One region of the Limnohabitans sp. TS-CS-82 genome, then DNA from elsewhere that is predicted to be linked to it. Evidence: riboswitches for the same ligand, from Rfam matches in the RefSeq annotation. Region 1 holds a riboswitch; the other holds the start of a gene.
What was found. Region 1 has a riboswitch for cobalamin ahead of C5F52_RS11215 (TonB-dependent receptor domain-containing protein). Riboswitches for the same ligand answer to the same signal wherever they lie in the genome.

Region 1 (7,714 bases):
CCACTTCACCCAGCCCATTGTGCGAGGCCACCACACGGGCGTTGTTGCTCATGTTCTGCGCTTTGAACGGCGCCACTTTCAAGCCTTGGCGCGCATACCAGCGACACAAGGCCGTGGTCAACCAGCTTTTGCCAGCACCGCTGGAAGTGCCTAGCACCATCACACACTTGGCAGTCATGGCAAATCCTTTTTGTCTTCCATTTAGTCTTCGATGCCGCGTTGCGCGGGAATCCCTGCATTGAAGGCGTGTTTGACTTTGGTCATCTCAGTCACGGTGTCGGCCAGCTCAATCAGCTCTGGCGGGCAACGTCTGCCGGTCATGCACACATGCACGTCTATCGGTCTTGCACGCAGCGTTGCCAGCACCTCGTCCAAAGGCAACCAACCGTAAATGAGTGGGTAGGTGATTTCATCCAACACCACCAGAAAAAAATCACCACTCAAAATGGCAGCTTTGGCTTTTTGCCAGCCATCACGCGCGAGCTGTGCGGAGTGTTCGAGGTCTTTGCTTTTCCAGCTAAAGCCGTCGCCCAAGCCTTCGACGGGAATACCGAGTTGTTCAAACATGCGGTGCTCGCCAAAGCGTGCCGTGGGCACTTTCATGAACTGATAAATCTTGACAGCTTTGCCACGCCCATGCGCACGCAAGGCCAAGCCGAACGCTGCGGTACTTTTGCCTTTGCCGTCGCCCGTGTTGACGATGAGCAAGCCGCGTCGATCGGCTTGCAGCGTGACACGCGCGTAGTTCACTGGGGGTTGCTCAATGTCCATGTCGTTGCGCTTTAATTACAGCTTGGGCACCGCCACCCACTGGCCATCCAGTGAATGAATGGCAATGCGTTTGTCAAACACCGCCTCGACGGCGCGGTGTGTGGCGGCATCTGCACACGCGCCTTGGTGCACCACACGGCCTGCTTGCATGACCACCATGTCGTCCGCATGCAGGGCCATGCCCAACTCGTGCAACACGCTGATGACGGTGGTGTTTTGCGCAGTCAAGCAGCGCACTTGCTCTAGCCAATCCACTTGGTGAGGTGGGTCTAAGTTGGCAAGTGGCTCGTCCATCAACATCACTTGCGCTTGCACGGCCATGGCACGGGCCAACAACACGCGTTGACGCTCGCCACCTGAGAGCTGCCCTAAGGAACGCTCGCGCCAGTCCCACGCCTGTGTGGCTTTCAAGGCGGTTTCGACCACGGCATGGTCATGGGCATTGGGTGCTGCCAACCAGTCTTGGTGCGGCATGCGGCCCAGCATGACCACATCCCACACACGCAAATCATCAGACGTTGATTCGTTTTGACCTAACCATGACAGTTGCTGCGCGCGCTGCTTGCGGTCCATGGCCATCAACTCTTGGTCAAACAAAAAGATGCGACCTGTGACGTGCAACAGCCCAGCCATGGCTTTGAGCAAGGTGGACTTGCCCGCACCATTCGGGCCAACGATGCTGGTCCAACGGCCTGCTGTAAACGAGAGGTCCACGCCATGCAACACCTCTTGCCTCGCCAGAGAGACTCGTACATCCTGCAGGCGCATGGCTATTCTTTGAACGGACATGCTTTGACGGTTATTGCATTGCATCGTCATTGCCCCGCCCTTGCGCTTGCGCCATGGGGCGCACTTTGACTGCGGTACATCAGCCAGAGCAAATAACCACCGCCCAACACCGCAGTGAGCACGCCCACGGGCATCTCTTGGGGCGACAACAGCATGCGGGCCAGCAAGTCAGCCGTCAACAGCAACACGCCGCCCATCAAGGTGGACAACACCACCACCCAGTTGTGTTTGCTCTTCACCAGCGAGCGTACCAAGTGCGGCGCAGCCAAACCCACAAAAGCCACCAAACCCGTTTGTGCCACGGCTGTGCCTGTGGCCAACGCCAACACACACACCAGCGCCACACGTACAGGGGCAAGCGGTAAACCCAAACTCAACGCGGTGGACTCACCCAAGCTCAAAGCATCCAGCACGCGGCTTAGCGCAAAGGCCAAGACCACGCAAACGAACAACACGCCCAGCATCAACACGCATGCATTCCAACCGATGAAACTGGTCGAGCCCAACAAAAAACCTTGCATGCCTTGCAACACATCAGGACGCATGAGGGTGATGAGCGACGCCAGCGCACCCAACACCACGCCCACAATCACACCGGCCAACAACAAACGCAGCGTGTGCTGCACACCACGCGCCAGCACAAGGGTGAGCATCACGGCCAACACCGCGCCCACAAACGCAGCACCTGTTAACCCTAAACGCACCAAAAACTCTGTGGCAAACGGGTTGCCACCAAACAGAGCCAAAGCCACCGCGACACCCAGCGAAGCACCGGATGCACTACCAAGCAAGTACGGATCAGCCAATGGATTGCGAAACAAGCCTTGTGCCAATGCGCCTGCAAGCCCCAGCAATGCACCTGCGGCGCAAGCGCCCACGCTGCGTGGCAAACGAATGTCCCACACGATTTGCCAAGCAATGTCGTCATGCAGGGCACTGAGCCAACTCTCGAACCCTGTGCTGCCCACGGCACTACCCAGCGCAATACCAAGCACGCACAACACCAACAAGCTCAACGCCACCAACGCAGGCGACCAACGTGTGCCGTGCGTTGTCATGGTTGGCCTTTCGGCTTGTCATTGGCTTTGTCCGTCAAACACTTGGCCATCAGGCGTGCGGCCTCGGCCATGCGCGGGCCCGCACGCACCAACACATCGGACTCTTCAGACTTGAAATGACACACACGCTGCGTGCGCATGGCCCGCATGTTTTGCCAACCAGGGCGCGTGGTCATGTCGGCAAAGTTGCTGTCGCCCACCATGATGATGTCGGGCTGCGCACGCACCACAAACTCAGGATTGATTTTGGGAAAGGGGCCCAGCGATGCAGGCAAGATGTTGCGCGCACCCAAACGCTGTAACGTCTCACCGATGAACGACGACTCACTGGCGCCATACGGCGCACGACTGACTTCAAAGTACACGCGTTGGCCTTGGGCTTGCGCAGGGATGGACTGTGCTGCTGCATTCACCGCTGCATCGATGTGGCGCCACACGCGATCACTCTCAGCCACTGGCACATCCAAAGCCTGCGCCACGATGCGCATCACGCGCTGCACATCGGCATGCGAACGAGGCTCTAAAGCGAGCACCGTCAAACCCAACGCGGCAAACCGCTCAGCACCGCGCGCCGAGGTCGCCATCAACACCAAGTCGGGCTTGAGGGCCACCACGCTTTCAATATTGGGGTCGATCCCGCCGCCCATACGCGGCACCTTGGCAATGCTCTCGGGCCAATTGGAATAACGGTCCACACCCACCAGCTTTTGACATTGGCCCAATGCACACACGGTCTCAGTCAATGAAGGTAACAAGCTGACGATGCGTTGCGGTGGTTTCGCGATGGTCACCTCTATCTGGCGGTCATCGCGGAGCACCACGGCTTGCACGAGACAGGTGAAACTGGTGATGACGGCCAAGAGCCACCGCACGCACCGCACGCACCACACGGCCATGCGCCCGTTAGGCGAGCGCTTACGCATAAGTGGCCTCCCACTGCTGGAAGATGCGATGCAACTGCGTCACGCCATCGGTCAGGGCCGCAGGGCCTGGCTGCAAAATATCAGCCGATTTGATTTCAAAAATTTGGTTATTTAGAACTGCTGGCACGCCTTGCCAGCCTTCGCGTGCCGCTGCTTTTTCGGGGCGAAATTTCTTGCCACACAGCGAACCAATGATGATGTCGGGCGCACGGTCCACGATGGTTTGGCCACTCGCAATGATGCGGTCTTTGCCCATAGACATTTGTGCCAACTCAGGAAAACAATCGTCGCCACCGGCAATGCCAATCAGCTCAGACACCCAACGAATCGCGCTGATGTGCGGCTCGTCCCACTCTTCAAAATACACCTTGGGTCGGCGCTTGAATGTGGCCGCCGTCTTTTGAATACCGTCCAACTGCGCACGCATTTGCTGCAAACGCTGCAGGCCTTGTTCGGCTTGGCCGACCATCGCAGCCACTTGGTACAGCACAGAAAAAATCTCGTCGACGCTGCGTTGGTTGAACACCGTGACCTGCACACCCGCACGGATGAGCAAGGCGGCAATATCCGCCTGCAAATCAGAAAAACCAAACACGCAATCGGGCTTGAGCGCCAAGATCTTGTCAATCTTGGCGCTCAAAAACGCGCTCACTTTAGGCTTCTCATCACGCGCACGACGTGGGCGCACGGTGTAACCCGAGATACCCACAATGCGCGCCTCTTCCCCCAGCATGTACAGCCACTCTGTCGTTTCCTCGGTGAGGCAGACGATGCGTTGGGGAAGAAGATCAAGCATGCAAGTTACTTGGGTTGGTATTGCAAGGTGGCGTAGATGCCGCGACCTGGGGTGTTGTACCCCCCCGCGATCACGTAATGACGATCAAACGCATTTTCCAAGCGAACGCGGGCTGTCCAATCGGTATCAATTTTCCGACTGGCATAAAACGACCAAATGGAATAACCCGCAAGCATGTCAGAGTTCACTTCGTTAAAGTTTGGTCTTGCACCAGTTGCAAACAACTTGACGCCCAGCTCATAGTCAAGAAAGACTTTAGAAATGTCTATCGACCCATAATTTTTTGCACGACGTCCTGGCGCATATCCACCCGTGATGTTTTTTGGATCTTGCGTTACCGCTGAAAGCTTGACACTATGTCCCATCCAACGGGTCCTCAATGATGCATCAACCCCTTTGTTTTCAACTTCACCAGCATTCCTAACTGCCCATTGCCCTTGCGCATCTTCAAACCAGTCAATGGAATTGTGGGTCATCGTGTGGAAATAGGCGATGCGACCCAAGGTCTGTTGATCAGCATAAACAAGTCCCGTTTCTTTCGACTTGAACTCTTCTTGCTTCAAGCTTGGACTATTTGAAATTTCAGTCGCAGAGGGTGCTCGAAAACCCGTTGATACAGTTCCTGTAACTTTCCACGTAGAGGTCAGTTGGTAACCCGCCCCAAGAAGTGTTGATGTGGCATTGGGCTGCAATGAACTGACGCTCAACGCATCTCGGTAATCAGAGCTAATCAAATCGCGTCGCAAATTGGCTTGAAGGGTCAACTTATCCATCTTCTGCGTCATGCCAACATAACCCGCAACTGTGCGCTTTTCAAACTCGAAGCTGTTGTATTCCTCGTGCTTATCTGAAACGTAATCCAACCCTGCCGTTGCTGCTGTATTGGGATTTGCTTGGTAGTGATTGCTCCAATTAACAGCGCTTTGATGCGAGTTGTAACGGCCGTTATTTAGACCATTTTTAAATTCTTCGTAACTTGTCACGGAATCCGAAAAATTAACGGTAGTGCTCCACGCATCACTGACTTGTCGTCGAACATACGCGCTGCCCACGTTGGTTTTTTTCAAGGAACGGTGCACATCGGTCGGCAGCGAGGCTGAATAATCAGGGTTCGATTTTGCGTCGTAATCAGCGTCTGTTGTCTGCGTTCTAAAGCGCATGCCAATCTCTGTGTCCGAATTCAATTTCTTGCTCAACTTGGCACTGAAATATTCGGCGTTGTAGCCGTCACGATCAGGATTAACACGGTTGCTCAAGGCTGGGTCCATGGATGTAAAGCCCGTCGAAGACTTTTGTCCGGCATTCACATCAAAGCCATAGTCTGACGATGTACCGCCTAAACCCACATTCATGTCTGCTGTATTTTTTGAACCATAACCTATTGATCCGTAAGCTTTTGGAGCTCCTTTACCTTGGCGCGTGTAAATGTTAATCACACCACCAATCGCAGCATCACCATAGAGAGCACCTGCATTCCCACGCAAAATTTCGATGCGTTCAATTTGTGACAAAGGCATATCGGTAACTGTCAAAAATCCACCACCATCGGCTTGCGTCTTGACCCCATCAATTAAGACGACCAAATTTTTACTTTCCTGTCCCCGCAAAAAAATGGATGTTTGTGAGCCTGGGCCACCGTTCCTGCCATATTCAACGCCAGATTCGCCCTGCAACAAATCAACCAGCGTGGGCGCCTGCGACTTTTCAATGTCTTGACGTGTGATCACCGACACAGAGGACAACACCTCTGACAAAGGCTGCTCCATGCGCGAAGCAGAAATCACCACAGGATTAATTTCAATGCCTTGCGCCTGAACGCTCGCAGCGACAGCCAAAGACAAAACAGAGAGCGCAGGCACAAACGCGCGCGCACGGAGACGAATAGATTTCTTCATGATTTAAAACCAACAGTTGTGTGCCCTCACCGCCTTCCCCGACAGTGCTTGAGCGTTCAAGCAGCACGTTTTTAGACGCACCGCCACCTTGTTGGCCGGTATCCGGGCTGGCGGAGACTACCTCTGTCGCCTTCCCAAACGCTTGTTCAAGGCGCTCAGTGGCTTGTGTGACAGAAGCGGAGCCAAAGGGCTCGTCCGCTTGACCGTTGCGGGGGCAGCGCAGGTTGGGTGTTGTCGAGCGAGCGACGCGACCTTCCTGCTTCCCGTTGAACTGCAGCGTGTGAACCACGCGGCGAGCACCAACATTTCAAATTTTAGCGGCTAACCTTTCAGCCACCTTAAAATGTGCGGGCCATGTCAAACACACCCCTGATCGATCAAATCGCCGAACGCGTGGAGCGTTTGCTGCTGCGTCATGAAGAACTGATGCGCACCAACGCCTTGCTGACCGCACAAGTGCAAGAACTCACCCACGAGCGCGATCTGATGAAGTCGCGCCTGAGTGCCGCGCGTCATCGCATTGATGCATTGATTGAGCGCTTACCGCAAAGCTCGACCGAGAAAGACAAAGCATGAAGCAAATCGAAGTTCAAATCATGGGTCAAGGCTATGTGTTGGGTTGCCCCGAGGGTGGCGAAACACGTTTGGGCCAAGCGGTGGGCAAAGTGGACGAGGCCATGTGCAAGATTCGCGATGCCGGCAAGATCAAAGCGCGCGACCGTATCGCGGTTTTAGCTGCACTGAACTTGGCGTTTGACTTGACTGACCGCCCCACTTCGGTGCCAAACGAGAGCGATCTCAGTGCATCCACAGCGCAAATGCAAGCCCTGCTGCAACGACTCGACAACGTGCTCGCCAGCGACAACCGGTTGCTCTAAAGCGCGCCTACAATGGCGCGGTCTGCAAGTCCTTGGGGCTTTATATTTCCTTGAACCAATGCTCATATGAGCCCGGGCTTGGAACATCGTTTGATGAGCGTGATCGTCTCGCGTCAGATGAACCCAACGTCAAACTGACCTCGCCCACCTGAACCCCCGGTTCAGGATGACGGCCCCGAGGCCCTTGCAGACACCTTCTTCTTTTGTCTTAAGGCCTCGCCCTCTCATGGACCTCCAACCCCAACTGATCTTCGAACTCGCCGCATTAGGCATTTGCACAGGTTTTCTGGCAGGCTTATTGGGCATCGGAGGTGGCATGGTGATGGTGCCATTCATCACCATCCTGTTGTCGCAGCGAGGCGTTGACGCCAACTTAGCCGTCAAGATGGCGATTGCCACATCGATGGCCACCATCATCTTCACGTCCATCTCTAGCGTGCGCGCCCATCACAAACGTGGCGCTGTGCGTTGGGACTTGGTCAAAGGTTTGGCACCCGGCATCGTGCTGGGCAGCATGATTGGCAGCTTGGGCGTGTTTGCCATTCTCAAAGGTTCTTACTTAGCCACATTCTTTGGCTTGTTTGTTGGCTTCTCAGCCACACAA
Region 2 (7,714 bases), on a different contig from region 1:
TGGCGCAACTCATGGCCATGCTGCGTCGCAACTTTCAGTTTGCGCCAGGCGGTGAATACTCGGTCGAGATTGACCCACGCACGGTGACGCGTGAGCGATTGGCCCACTTGGCGGAACTGGGCTTTAACCGCCTGAGCTTTGGCGTGCAAGACTTTGAGCCCGCCGTGCAAAAAGCGGTGCATCGTATTCAACCCGCTGAGCAAGTGTTTGACTTGGTTGCTGCTGCGCGCGAATTGGGTTTTGAATCCGTCAATGCCGATTTGATTTATGGCTTGCCCATGCAAACGCCAGAAACCTTTGAGCGCACTTTGGAAAAAATCACCCAACTGCGTCCCGACCGCATTGCCTTGTATGCCTATGCGCACTTGCCCGAGCGCTTCAAGCCACAGCGTCGCATCCATACGCAAGACTTGCCGCCTGCGGCTTCGAAGCTGGTCATGTTGTCCAGCGCGATGCGTGTGTTGGTGGAGGCCGGTTATGTGTACGTGGGCATGGACCACTTTGCCTTACCCAACGACGCGCTGGCTGTGGCCAAGCGCCAAGGCCGCTTGCACCGCAACTTTCAAGGCTACAGCACGCAGCCCGATTGCGATCTGATTGCCTTGGGTGTTTCTTCCATCGGTCGCGTGGGCCCCACCTTCAGTCAAAACGTCAAGACCTTGGACGAGTATTACGACTTGCTCAACCAAGGCCGTTTGCCCGTGGCACGTGGCATGGCTTTGTCGCGTGATGACTTGGTGCGTCGCACCGTCATCATGGCACTGATGTGCCAAGGTAGCGTGCTGTTTGAATCGGTCGAGTTGGCGCACTTGGTGGACTTCAAAAAATACTTCGCAGCAGAGATGGAAAGCTTGGCCACCATGCAAGCGCAGGGCTTGTTGACCATGGACGATGCGGGCATTCACGTGACCGAGCTGGGTTGGTTCTTTGTGCGTGGCGTCGCCATGGTCTTTGACAAATACCTGCAAGCCGACAAGAACCGCGCAAGGTTCTCTAAAATCATCTGATGAACACAACTTTGGCTCTCACCGCACTCTTGATGGGGCTCGCGGGTGGGCCGCACTGTTTGGCCATGTGCGGTGCGGCCTGTGCAGGTATTGGGCGTGCTGCCCAAAAACAATCAGGCGGGCAGGGCGTGTCTGCCATGCTTTTGTTTCAACTCGGCCGCGTCATCGGCTACAGCGCTTTAGGCGCAGTGGCCGCCAGCACCATGCAAGGCGTGGGTTGGCTCAGCACCCAGTCGGCTGTGTTTCGCCCCGTCTGGACCTTGATGCACATCGTGGCCTTCATGGTGGGTGGTTTGTTGCTGTGGCGCGGTGAGCAGCCCATTTGGCTCGAAGACTTTGGCCGTGGCATTTGGCGTCGTGTGCAAAGCATGACGGCGCACCTCAAGCTGCGCAATGGTGGCGCAGTTGTCTTGGGTGTGTTGTGGGCGTTGATGCCTTGTGGTTTGCTGTATGGCGCGCTCTTGGTGGCTGCGCTCAGCAACAGCCCGCTAGAGGGCGCAGGCGTGATGGCCCTGTTTGCATTGGGTAGCGCTGTGGTGCTGACGATTGGCCCTTGGGTCTGGCTGCGTTTGCGAGGTGGGCAAATCATCAGCACAGGCAACGGAGCATGGGGTGTGCGCTTAGCGGGTTTGGCTTTGGCCGCTAGCTCGGGTTGGACCCTGTGGATGGGTCTGGTGGAGTACCAAGCCCCATGGTGCTTGGTGCCTCAGTGATCAGCTGGTGATGCCTTTGTAAAACATATAGGCGGCCAGCACATACAAGACGCTGGCAAACACACGCTTGAGTTTTTTGACGGGCAACATGTGCGCGGCCTTGGCGCCCAAAGGGGCAGTGAACACGCTGCAAGCAGCAATGACAACCAAAGCTGGCACCCAAATAAAACCAAATGCATCCGCAGGTAAACCTTCCACCGTCATGCCACTGACGATGTAGCCCGCCACGTTGGCGACAGCAATAGGAAAGCCTAAGGCTGCGCTGGTGGCCACGGCGTTGTGAATGGCCACGTTGCACCAGGTCATGAACGGCACGCTGATAAAGCCGCCGCCAGCACCGACCAAACCAGAGAGAAAACCAATCGCACCGCCTGCACCCATCAGGCCAGCCGTGGCGGGCACTTGGCGTGTAGGCGCTGGCTTTTTATCTAAGAACATTTGCGTGGCTGAGAAGCCCACAAACAAGCCAAAGAAGATGGCCAAGTAAGAGCCTTTGAGCCAGTAAAACACACCTAAGCTGCCAATCATGCTGCCCAGCACGATGCCTGGCGCCAAGCCTTTGACCAAATCCCAACGCACTGCGCCACGCTTGTGGTGCGCGCGCACGCTAGAGACTGAGGTGAAGATGATGGTGGCCATCGACGTGGCAATGGCCATCTTGACCGCAAGGTCTGCATCGACGCCGCGGTGCGAAAGCATGAAAGTGATGAAGGGCACCATCACCATGCCGCCCCCAATGCCAAGCAGCCCGGCTAAAAAGCCTGTGCAAATGCCGAGTGCAGCGAGTTCAAAAATCAGTTGGGGTTGGAGGTCCATGAGAGCGCAGGCCTTGAGAAAGTAGAAGGTGTCTGCAAGGCTCCTCAAGGCCGTCATCCTGAACCGGGGGTTCAGGTGGGCGAGGTCAGGTCAACGTTGGGTTCATCTGACGCGAGACGATCACGCTCATCAACCGATGTTCCAAGCCCGAGCTCTATGAGCATTGGTTCAAGGAAATATAAAGCCCCAAGGACTTGCAGACACGTTGATTGTAGGCGCCGCTTAGATGAGTTGGTTGTCGCGTGCGAGCACTGCATCCATACGCTGCAGCAAGTTGTGCAGGTCGGTGCTAGAAGCGCTGCTATCGCCGCTGGCTTGCACAGCAGCAGGGCGATCGGTCAAGTCAAATGCCAAGTTGAGGGCTGCCAACACCGCAATGCGGTCGCGGGCTTTGATCTTGCCGGCATCGCGAATCTTGCACATGGCCTCGTCCACTTTGGCCACGGCTTGACCCAAACGCGTTTCGCCACCTTCGGGGCAGCCCAGCACGTAGCCTTGGCCCATGATTTGAACTTCGATTTGCTTCACGCGATGTCCTTTGTCTGTGCCTCTGCGCCTTGGGGTAGGCGATCAATCAATGCGTCAATGCGGTGGCGCGCTGCGCCAAGGCGTGACTTGAGCAAGTCGCGCTCATGCGTGAGTTCTTGCACTTGCGTGGCCAGCAAGGCATTGGTGCGTTGCAGTTCTTCGTGGCGCAGCAATAAATGCTCGACGCGCTGGGCAATTTGATCGATCAGGGGTGTTTGTGACATGGCCTGTGCATTTTAAGGTGGCTGCAAGGTTAATTGCTAAAATTGCCAATGTTGGTGCTCGAGGTGTGGTTCACACGCCTCAGTTCAACGGGAAGCAGGAGGGTTGCGTCGACTTGCTCGACAAACACCTAACCTGCGCTGCCCCCGCAACGGTCAAGCGGACGAGCCCTTGTGCTCCGCTTCTGTCACACAAGCCACTGAACGCCTTGAACAAGCGTTTGGGAAGGCGACAGAGGTAGTCTCCGCCAGCCCGGATACCGGCCAACAAGGTGGCGGTGCGTCTAAAAACGCACCGCTAAATCGCTCAAGCACTGTCGGGGAAGGCGGTGAGAGCATGACATGTTGGTATTTAAATCATGAAAAAATCTATTCGCGCACGCGCGTTTGCTCCTGCGCTTTCTGTTTTGTCTTTGGCTGTTGTTGCGTCTGTCCATGCTCAAGCTATGAATGATCGTGTGCTTCCCGATGCGGTCATCACGGCGAATCGAATACCTCAAGATCCAACGCTTCTGCCGATGGGTGTTTCAGTAATCACGGCTGAGGAAATTCGATCTGCTGGTGTGACAGATGCAAGCGACGCCATTCGATGGTTAGGGGGCGCTGTGACACGTATTGATACAACTGGGGGGCGCAATCCGACGTTAGATATACGTGGCTTCGGCGAAACAGCTAGCAGCAATTTGGTCATCATGGTGGATGGTGTTCGATTGAACGAAGGTGATATGGGCGGAGCCGCAATCAGCTGGATTCCAGTAGACAGCATAGAGCGGATTGAAATTGTCCGTGGTAGCGGAGCTGTTTTGCATGGGGAAGGGGCTACAGCTGGCATGATTAACATCATCACCGGTCGAGGAATGGCTGAGTCTGGTGGTGCGGTGTCTGTTGGCGCAGGTAACAACGGTACACGTGATGTTCGTGTTGAGATGCGAACCGCATCTGAGAACTGGAAATCACAAATTTATGGTGCAGCGCTGAATTCAGATAATCATCGCGACAACTTTCGTGTTCAAGAGCGAAATGCCTTGGCCAGAACAACATGGTCTGATGGGGGGCAGAGCTTGTCTGCTCAATTAGGCGTGCAGTCACAAGCTGGTGGCTTGCCAGGTGGCATTAACGTTTCGGAGTTTCAAAATAATCCGCGTCAATCTTTCAAGCTCAATGACAACGGAAAAACTGATACAGCTAATCTATTGCTAAGTGTAGAACTGCCGTTAGATGTTTGGAGGGTTGGCGCTGATGTAAATCACCGTAATGTTCAATCGAAGGGGTATTACATCGCTGATGGATACACCAGTGATAGCAAAACCGATACAACGCGTGTCGGATTGAGAGCTTGGCGCAGCCTGTCCATGTTGCAAGCAGCGGGGCGTTTTATAGTTGGACTGGACTCTGAGCGCTGGGAGCAAGATAAAGTACTTTTGGCTCCGACGTGGGGCACAAATGTTCGTATCAATCAGTCTTCGGATGCCCTGTACGTTCGTCAAGAATTGGATTGGACGCCAGTGGGCATTAAGGCGTTTGCCGGTGTCCGGCACACGGAGTCTTATCGAGAAGCAAAAGGCGACTCTAACGGAACGTTGGACGCTTCGAACAATAGTTGGGAGCTCGGATTGGCAAAACGAGTTACCCAAGGAGCCGAGCTTTATGGCCGTTTAGGAACAAGTTTTCGCTTACCCAATGCCGATGAGTTTAGTTGCTCATTTGGGTGCCCACCTAGTACGCTGAACTTGCTTCGTCCGCAAACTTCAAAGGATCATGAATTAGGGTACCGTCAAAAATATTCAGAAGGTTATTGGACGGTTCGTTATTACCGTAGTGATTTGAGAGACGAAATTGGACTCGGCGCAGATTACATGACGAACATGAATTTTGATCCTACTCGTCGAGAGGGTGTGGAATTTGAAGCAAAAGTGAAGTTGAATTCATCTTTGCGTGGAGGTGTGCAGGTCGCGCAGCGCAAATCAACTTTCAGAGATGGACAATATGCAGGTAAGGAAGTTCCCTTGTCACCTGAGCAAAGTTTGACTGCGAACTTGATGTATCAAATGAGCGCGACTCAGCAAGTTGTGCTTTTAAATCAATGGGTATCAGAGCAGAGGGTTGCTGGCGATTTAAGTAACACATGCTCGCAAGCTATACAAAGCTTTTCCTTGACGAATTTAAGATATAGCCATAGTTTTGATGCGTGGATGTTCTCGGGGCAAATTTCAAACTTGTTTGATAAGCAGTACTACGATTACCGATCTCGCTGCAATCCTGCCAGTCGATCCATCTACCCTCAAGCAGGGCGAACATGGACTTTCACGGCTCGCCGGAGCTTCTAATTTGTGATTACGTCCCTTCTACCTCAACGCATCGTCTGCCTCACCGAGGAAACGACAGAGTGGCTGTACATGCTGGGGGAAGAGGCGCGCATTGTGGGCATCTCGGGTTACACCGTGCGCCCACGTCGTGCGCGTGACGAGAAGCCTAAAGTGAGTGCATTCTTGAGTGCCAAGATGGACAAGATCTTGGCACTCAAGCCCGATTGCGTGTTTGGGTTTTCTGATTTGCAGGCCGACATCGCGGCCTTGCTCATCCGTGCGGGTGTACAGGTCACGGTGTTCAACCAACGCAGCGTGGACGAGATTTTTTCGATGCTCTACCAAGTGGCTGCGATGGTGGGTCAAGCCGATCAGGGCTTGCAGCGTTTGCAGCACATGCGCGCGCAGTTAGAGGTCATTCAACAAACGGCCGCCACCTTCAAGCGTCGGCCCAAGGTGTATTTTGAAGAGTGGGATGAGCCGCACATCAGCGGCATTCGTTGGGTGAGCGAACTCATCCACATCGCAGGTGGCGATGATTGTTTTCCTGAATTGGCGCAAATGCCCATGGGCAAAGACCGCATCATTGCCAGTGGCCAAACCATCGTGGACCGTGCGCCTGACATCATCATTGGCTCGCTGTGCGGCAAAAAGTTTCGCCCTGAAAAAGCTGCCGCGCGTGACGGTTGGCAAGACGTGCCAGCGGTTCGCCATAACCAAATCTTTGAAATCAAATCTGCCGACATCTTGCAGCCAGGCCCTGCGGCTTTGACCGATGGCGTGGCGCAGTTGCACCACATCATTCAGCAGTGGGAGGCGACCCATGCTTAAAGGCATCCTCGCGCTAGCGACGTTGTTCATCATGACCAGCACCGCACATGCTGTGGTGTTGCGCGATGACCGCCAGATAGAGGTGACCATCGCCAAAACACCACAGCGCATCGTCAGTCTGTTGCCCTCACTCACCGAGACTGTGTGTGCTTTGGGGCAGTGCGACAAGCTGGTGGGCGTGGACCGTTATTCCAATTGGCCCGAGAGCATTGCTAAGTTGCCACGCATGGGCGGTGGCATCGACCCCAATATTGAAAGCGTGGTGGCGGCTAAGCCCGATTTGGTGTTGATGGCCACCTCGGCGCGCGGTGCCGAGCGTTTGACCTCTTTAGGTTTGACGGTGTTGGCGTTTGAACCACGGTCGCATGCCGATGTGCAGCGCGTCATGCGCATCGTGGCGCAAGCTATGGATGTGCCGCTCGTTGAGAGTGACCGCGTGTGGCGCCACATCGATGCCGCGGTGAATGCTGCCGCGCAATCGATTCCGGCACAGGCCAAAGGTCAGCGTGTGTACTTTGAAGTCAGCCGTGCGCCCTATGGTGCCAGTGAATCGTCGTTCATTGGTGAGACCTTGCAGCGCTTGGGTGCACGCAACATCTTGCCTGCATCACTAGGACCGTTTCCCAAAATCAATCCCGAATTTGTGGTGCGTGCACAACCCGACCTCATCATGGTGGGCGACAGCAACTTTGCGGACATGACCACGCGCCCCGGTTGGCAAAACATGCGTGCCATGCGCACGCAGCGTGTGTGTCATTTCAAGGCGGAAGAGTCCGACATGCTGGTGCGTGCTGGCCCACGCATGGCAGAAGCTGCGCGCTTGATGGCCAAGTGCATGACTGAAAAAGCCGATACAAGCAAAGCCAATGACAAACCGAAAGGTCAGCCATGACGATTCACGGTGCGCGTTGGTCCCCAGTGCTTGTGGCATTGAGTCTGTTGGTGTTGAGTGCTCTCGGCATCGCGTTGGGCAGCGCTGTCGGCAGCACAGGGTTTGAAAGCTGGTTCGCAGCCATGCACGACGACATCGCTTGGCAAATCGTGTGGGACATTCGCTTGCCGCGCAGCGTGGGCGCTTGTGCCGCAGGCGCATTGCTGGGGCTCGCCGGTGCGTTGGCGCAGGGCTTGTTTCGCAACCCCTTGGCAGATCCGTATTTGTTAGGCAGTGCCTCTGGTGCGTCGTTGGGTGTCGCGGTGGCTTTGGCGCTGTTTGGTGGCAACCCGTTTGCCACAGAATTTTTGGTGCGTTTGGGTTTGACAGGTGCCGCGTTTGTGGGCGCGGTGTTGGCCGT

Region 2: it holds a riboswitch for cobalamin, as region 1 does, so the genes downstream of both, C5F52_RS15185 (TonB-dependent receptor) here and C5F52_RS11215 (TonB-dependent receptor domain-containing protein) in region 1, are expected to answer to the same signal.

What each region holds. Positions count from the first base shown of each region.
Region 1 is NZ_PTQX01000004.1:279,040-286,753, forward strand. It holds gene C5F52_RS11185 (cobyric acid synthase) at 1-178, opposite strand, end outside; gene cobO (cob(I)yrinic acid a,c-diamide adenosyltransferase) at 202-771, opposite strand; gene C5F52_RS11195 (ABC transporter ATP-binding protein) at 787-1,560, opposite strand; gene C5F52_RS11200 (iron ABC transporter permease) at 1,587-2,618, opposite strand; gene C5F52_RS11205 (ABC transporter substrate-binding protein) at 2,615-3,541, opposite strand; gene C5F52_RS11210 (ABC transporter substrate-binding protein) at 3,534-4,337, opposite strand; gene C5F52_RS11215 (TonB-dependent receptor domain-containing protein) at 4,343-6,232, opposite strand; cobalamin riboswitch at 6,308-6,551, opposite strand; gene C5F52_RS11220 (DUF904 domain-containing protein) at 6,587-6,808, shown strand; gene C5F52_RS11225 (cell division protein ZapA) at 6,805-7,110, shown strand; gene C5F52_RS11230 (sulfite exporter TauE/SafE family protein) at 7,337-7,714, shown strand, end outside.
Region 2 is NZ_PTQX01000007.1:123,819-131,532, forward strand. It holds gene hemN (oxygen-independent coproporphyrinogen III oxidase) at 1-1,007, shown strand, start outside; gene C5F52_RS15165 (sulfite exporter TauE/SafE family protein) at 1,007-1,720, shown strand; gene C5F52_RS15170 (sulfite exporter TauE/SafE family protein) at 1,721-2,536, opposite strand; gene C5F52_RS15175 (cell division protein ZapA) at 2,759-3,064, opposite strand; gene C5F52_RS15180 (DUF904 domain-containing protein) at 3,061-3,288, opposite strand; cobalamin riboswitch at 3,324-3,569, shown strand; gene C5F52_RS15185 (TonB-dependent receptor) at 3,645-5,612, shown strand; gene C5F52_RS15190 (ABC transporter substrate-binding protein) at 5,619-6,422, shown strand; gene C5F52_RS15195 (ABC transporter substrate-binding protein) at 6,415-7,314, shown strand; gene C5F52_RS15200 (iron ABC transporter permease) at 7,311-7,714, shown strand, end outside.